2 regions of the Clostridium lapidicellarium genome follow, and region 1 is predicted to be linked to the other one. Evidence: predicted binding sites of a transcription regulator. Region 1 holds the regulator's gene; the other holds the start of a gene.
The links. Region 1 encodes LexA, which represses DNA repair genes until DNA is damaged. Its sites were predicted from a motif close to CNAACANNTGTTNG; they were not measured.
Positions count from the first base shown of each region.

Region 2: a site for LexA is predicted at 2,011-2,024, ahead of AB8S09_RS11785 (putative DNA modification/repair radical SAM protein). Genes of this name have one in related genera too.

Region 1 covers NZ_JBGFFE010000003.1:80,295-83,730, forward strand. The annotation lists gene AB8S09_RS03985 (methionine gamma-lyase family protein) at 1-1,227, shown strand, start outside; gene lexA (transcriptional repressor LexA) at 1,299-1,907, opposite strand; gene AB8S09_RS03995 (hypothetical protein) at 2,136-2,540, shown strand; gene AB8S09_RS04000 (tyrosine recombinase XerC) at 2,582-3,436, opposite strand, start outside.
Region 2 covers NZ_JBGFFE010000019.1:34,904-38,339, reverse strand. The annotation lists gene AB8S09_RS11790 (TIGR03915 family putative DNA repair protein) at 1-693, opposite strand, end outside; gene AB8S09_RS11785 (putative DNA modification/repair radical SAM protein) at 708-1,976, opposite strand; gene larA (nickel-dependent lactate racemase) at 2,124-3,398, opposite strand.

The DNA.
Region 1 (3,436 bases):
GTGTTTGATCTATATGAAAGAGCACTGGAAGATGTGAAGAACCAATTCAAATACTACGATGAAGTAAGAGAATACAATCAAGTGAAAGTTTTAAATGCAATGCAGAGGGAAAGAATAAGCGAGTCACATTTTACCAATTCTTCTGGCTATGGATACGGTGATATAGGCAGAGATTCTTTAGATAGGGTTTATGCGGACATATTCAATTCGGAGAGTGCACTTGTAAGGCCGCACTTTGTAAATGGTACACATGCCCTTTGCTGTGCCATTTTTGGAAATTTGCGTCCTGGAGATACAATGCTTTCGGTATGTGGTACACCTTATGACACTTTACACAGCTTGATAGGAATGGATGCTGGCAAAAAACTGGGCTCTCTCAGAGAATACGGTATAAATTATGAACAGGTGGACCTGACTGAAGATGATAGAATAGATTTTAAGGGCATAGAAAAACATCTCAGGGAAAACAGCAGCATAAAATTAGTACATATACAGAGATCTACTGGCTACGGCTGGAGAAAATCCCTGCTCATACCTGAAATCAAAAGGATAATTGATTTTGTAAAACGGATAAATCCCGATGTGATATGTCTTGTGGACAATTGTTACGGAGAATTTATAGATACCCTGGAGCCAACTGACGTAGGGGCTGACATGGCTGCTGGTTCTCTCATAAAAAATATAGGAGGTGGAATAGCACCTACTGGAGGATACATAGTTGGCAGAAAAGATTGTGTCACTCAGGCTTCCTATAGGCTTACCGTCCCTGGAATAGGAGGGGAGTGCGGTTCTACATTTGGGGTTATGAGACTTTTATATGAAGGGCTTTTTTTAGCTCCCCATATCTCAATAGAAGCAGTGAAAGGGGCCATCTTCTGTGCCAGGATCATGGAACTGGCCGGATTTGAGGTTTTACCCAGGTATAACGATAAGAGAAGTGATATAATACAGGCAATTAAGTTCATGGACAAATCAAAGCTGATAAATTTTTGCAGGGCCATTCAGAATGGATCGCCGGTAGATTCCTTTGTCACATGCGAACCCTGGGATATGCCGGGATATTCAGATCAGGTTATAATGGCTGCGGGAGATTTCGTGCAGGGTTCCTCCATAGAATTATCTGCGGATGCGCCTATAAGGGAGCCATATATAGGATATCTTCAAGGCGGACTTACTTTTGACCATGCTAAAATAGGGATACTCATAGCATTATCCCGTATACTGTAACATCGTAAATTTTAAATCAGGAATTTACTTATTTAAAGGATCCCTGATTTAAAATTTACATGAAAATAAATCTAATATTTTCTATATATGCCTACTAATTTTCCTATGATTTTACAGTCAGTCACTATAATGGGAGACATATTTTTATTTTCAGGCTGGAGCCTTATACTGTCCTTTCCCTTGAAAAATCTTTTTAAAGTAGCTTCGTTTCCAATCATGGCCGCAACTATATCTCCATTTTCAGCAACATTTGTCTGCTCCAGTATGGAAAAATCTCCGTCCAATATACCTGCATCTACCATGCTTTCTCCCTTAACTTTCAATATAAATAATTTTTTATCATTTTTAATGTAATCCATCGGAATTGGGAAAAAATCTTCTATATTCTCAGTAGCTAAAATAGGTATGCCTGCAGCTATGTTTCCTATAATGGGGACATCTATCATTTCCTTTTGAGGTGCTGATTTTTCAATTATCTCTATAGTCCTGGATTTAATTCCATCTCTTTTTATAAGTCCTCTCTTTTCCAATTTTGCAAGATGATTGTGCACGGTAGAAGTGGATTTCAGGCCTACAGCTGCACATATTTCCCTGACAGAAGGAGGGTAACCCTTTTCTTTAATTTGGGATTTTATAAATTCATATATCTGAAGTTGTCTGTTGTTACTGGAATTTTTCATAAAAAAACACTCCTATAATTTATTTATCCGAACGCTATCATTGGCCAATACTCCCAGCTTCTCAAAGCGGGGGATAAGCACTGCTGCGCGCCTGGATAAGTTCTTCTAAGGCCCAGGCTCCATTTTGAACCTAAGAATCACTTGATGTGAATTATATCATAGAAGTTGACAAATATCAAACCTATGTTCTATACTAGTTTTATTACAGGATAACAAGAGGGAGATATTATGAAAAATAATTATTGCGTATTTGATGAAAACAAAGTATGTGACAACTGTGGTGAATGCGACACATGCGATTTGGATCCAACCAAAAAATGCGACAATTGTGGTAAATGCCTTGAAATGGAAGGGTATGATATGAAAGCTATAAAAATTGACGATATCATAGATGATGAAAATGAATCCAGGGATTACGAAGAGGAAGACGAGTGTTCATCAAATGATTCTCATTATCAAGATGATGAGAATTTGGAAAATAAAGGCGACGATAAAAATGACGATAAAGTTGAATTCATAGACGATATAGACGGATTAAGCGAAGTACTTGAAAATAAAAATTCTTTTAAGAAATTTGCACGTGAAGAATATCCGGGGCTTATCAGGATAAATAAGAAGTTCAAAAACAAATAGAAATTAAAGGCTGGAATTTTTCCAGCCTTTAATTTTTTGTTTTACATATCTTCCTCGCTCAGTGGGTTTGATTTAACTGCTTTTCTCAGCTCTTCATCATCTACATGGGTATAGATCTGGGTAGTGGATACATTTTCATGGCCCAATATTTTTTGAAGGCTTCTTATATCAACATTTCCATATTTGTACATGAGAGTGGCTGCAGTGTGCCTCAATTTATGCGGGGTATATTTTCTGCTGTCTAAACCTGCTTTTTTCAAATATTTTTTCAGCATCAATTCTACAGTCCTCTTATTTATCCTGTTGTAATTTCTACTTATAAAGAGGGCATCCCTGTTTTTTATTTTGTCATGATATTTGCTCCTTTCCTCAAGGTAATTTTTAAGAGCTCTTCTGCAGGCTTTATTCAGATATATAGTTCTTTCCTTGCTCCCCTTGCCAATTACAGTCAGCGTATCTTCCTTGATATTCGAGATATTGATGCCGCACAATTCAGACAGCCTCATTCCACAGTTTAGGAAGAAAGTTATAATGCAATAATCCCTCTTTTTAAATTTTCCGTCTACGGCTCTTAAAAGTTCCTTGCTTTCCTCAAGACTCAAGTAAATTGGGTTTTTTTGACTTATTTTAGGTGATTCCAATTCCAGGGCAGGGTTTTCATCTATTATTTTTGCCTTGCTGTACAGGTATTTGAAAAAGGACTTTATGGCAGCTACTTTTCTAGCTCTGCTGCAGTCACCATTATTCCTGTAATTTTCGACAAAGGATATAAATGCAAAGAGATCGCTTAAACTTATATGCCTTACGAAATTTTCATCTATGTCGTTTATATTTATTTTTTTAAACTCATAATCTCCGTTTATCAGACCCTTATAGAGCTTTAAAAATCTGAAAAA
Region 2 (3,436 bases), on a different contig from region 1:
ATATTTAAAATTTCTCCTATCTTTGATCTCAACAGTGGTATAAAAGAGCTCCCATAATTTTCTGAAATGCTTCTCTCGGCTGTCCGGCTCTGCCATTTTAAAATTGCACATAGGAACAACAGCATACTGGCGGGGTCTATATACAAGTGCCATATTGTGGGTTTTGTCATGAATCAGAAAATGTTCACCCGCATATCTTCTGCAAAAATGCCCTGCAATAAGTGGAAGTACATAATTTTTAGGCCCGATTTGTGATACAAGGATGCCTCCCAAAATAGAAAATCTTATAAACCCCTTCAGGAGATGGCTTTCATTTTTTAAATGTCTTACAGCTTTGAGCATTTTATCTACATGCTCATCTTTAAACATGTACATAATCGGCGGCCCATAATGAAATCCCTTTCTCAAAAACATAAGCATGTTCAATTCTTTATGGGGCATACAAGTTAAAAAAGCATATTTTAAAAGTTCCAGGGCAGAGCTCCCTATTTTTTCAGGTATGGACTTAATTACTCTGGTAGATTTCTTCAAATCAGTCTCAATTTCCTTCACAGGAAAAAAAGTAGTCTGAAATCTGTCAGAAGATATAATATCCATGGGAATTTCTCTCTTATAATAACTTTCAAATACACAGCACATGATACCTTCAAAACTTCCATCATATTCATATATAAGACTTGATTTTTCAATCATATGTATTCCTCTCCTTATAAAAAAGACAGCTGCTCATATTTTACCCCAGAGGTAAAATCCTTATAATATCTGTTTAATGAATTTTTGGACATAAGTGCCCTTATGACGGAATCCTTCTCCACAGTCAGTCCATCCATTATTTTTCCTGAACACAAAATAAAGTACTGTGCCCTTTTAAGTACAACTCCCAATTTTTTAAGTGATTCAAAGCTCAATAAAAAATCCTTTCTGGCAGCTACAATTCTTTTTGCACTTTTCACGCCAATTCCAGGAACCCTGAGCAATTTTTCATAAGGTGCCCTATTTATTTCTACAGGGAAGTATTCTCTATGATTCAACGCCCAGTTACATTTAGGATCTATGTACGGATCAAAACTCTGGTGTCTTTCATCCAAAATTTCACCGGCTTTAAATCCATAATGTCTTAAAAGCCAATCAGCTTGATACAGCCGGTGTTCCCGCAAAAGAGGCGGCCTGGTGTTCACTTTGGGGAGCAGTGAATTTTCAGACACAGGTATGTAGGCAGAAAAAAACACCCTCTTGAGTTTATATTTCCTATAAAGACCTTCGGCCAGGTTCAAGATATGGAAATCGGTATCAGGAGTAGCACCTATGATCATCTGGGTGCTCTGGCCCGCCGGTGCAAATCCGGATGCATGACGATATCTTACAGTATCTTTTGAATTTTGCCTTATGCAGTCCCTAATATATCCCATAGGGGTTAAAATGGAGTGTTTTGACTTATCCGGCGCCAAAAGTTTCAGACTTTTCTGCGATGGAAGCTCAATATTTACACTCATTCTGTCTCCCAAAATACCAAGCTGATGTACAAGCCTGCTATCAGCTCCGGGAATAGCTTTCACATGTATGTATCCAAAAAATTTATAATCATTTCTTAAAATTTCAAGTACTCTGATCATTAGTTCACAGGTATAGTCTGGATTTCTGATCACACCAGAGCTTAAAAAAAGACCTTCTATATAATTTCTGCGATAAAAATTCATGGTCAGATCGGCCAATTCACACGGTGTAAAGGAAGTCCTTGGAACATCGTTTGAACGGCGGTTTACGCAGTATTTGCAATCATAGACACAGACATTCGTCATCAAGATTTTTAAAAGTGAAATGCACCTTCCATCCGCCGAAAAACTGTGGCATATTCCACAGGCAGCGGAACTTCCTATCCCACCGGCTTGTGCTCTTCTATTAACTCCACTGGAAGTACATGACACATCATACTTTGCAGCATCAGTGAGAATTCTCAATTTATCAAAAACATCCACAATACCACTTCCATTCTTTTCTTAATATTATCATGGAACGTCTGTTCTGTAAAGTGATTTTTTATACTTCAAAAGAAGATATCACTTCAATAAAGCAGCTGTCATCTACCATTTGATTTTCTCAAAGGTAAATGACAGCACCGCACTTTATCCTACAATTACACCTGCACCATCCGGTATAACGGTAACTTTTGCATCTTTTCCCAAAATATCATAGGCTTTATTCAAGGCCTCTTTCACGGTATAAGTATGCAACATGTGGATATTCTCTATAATTTCAGGATCACACATATCTGTAACTAAAATTACAGTATGCTCACTCAATATTCTGGCCAGCATCTGCGATTCCCACTGATCCGGCGTTGTATCCCTCCTTGAAACATTAGAAACCTTTTTCAAATATTCCTCAGGTGTCTTTACATTTGCCAGATTATCATAAAATGCCTGTCCGCCATGGCCGTCATTGCAGGCAGCTACCATTATAATCACACCACCCTTTCTGCAAGTCGCCTCAGCAGCCACCATTCCCTTAACAGACTGATATATATTCTGATCCAGAGGATATCCCCCGTTAGTGGAAATAACTATATCCGCTTCCACCTTTTTGACTTCCGACAGTTTTTTAACAAATTTGCAGCCTCTCTCATGGGCCAATTTGCAGTCACCTGCAAAGGCATTTATTATCTTTCTATTTTTATCTGTAACTACATTTAATATAAAGGCCAATTTTGCTTTTTCTGCAGCCCTGAGCATATCTTCATGAACCGGGTTATTCCTAAGGTTGCCAGTTCTGGCATAGGGACTTGCTATAAATTCAGCACAATGATTGGACATAATCGTTTTCGCAGAAGATATTCCCGGCAGTATGCTCTTTCTTCCTCCTGAAAATCCCGCAAAAAAATGAGATTTTATAAGTCCCTCCGCAATTAAAAGTTCCGTTTCCGCCGCCACTTTATTTATTTCAAGATCCCATCCAGAAGAAAAGCTGGCTATTTTAACCAATTTATTTCTGTCTCTTGAATCATGCACCACTATATTTTCATTTTCAACTATCTCACTCCCAAATTTATCTATAAGTTCCTGTCTCGTAGTAGCTCTGTGAAATCCTGTGGCAATTAAAATCTTTATATCAATGTCAGAATTTGCCCTTCTTATTCTCCTTAAAAGTATGGGCATCGTAATTTTACTCGGGAGTGGTCTTGTATGATCGCTGCTTATTATAACCATGTTGTTTTTACCTTTGACCAGTTTCTCCAATTTTGGAGAATCTATTGGATTATCAAGGGATTTTTCCACTATTTTCTCTTCTGTAAGCCCAGTCTCACAATTGAACTGCTCTGGTTCAAGTACTGCAGCAAAATTTTTATTATCGATTTCAACTTCAACAGTTTTTTTATTATAAGGTAATTTGACTATTGGCATAAATAGATCTTCCTCTCTATTTTATAATTTAATATATC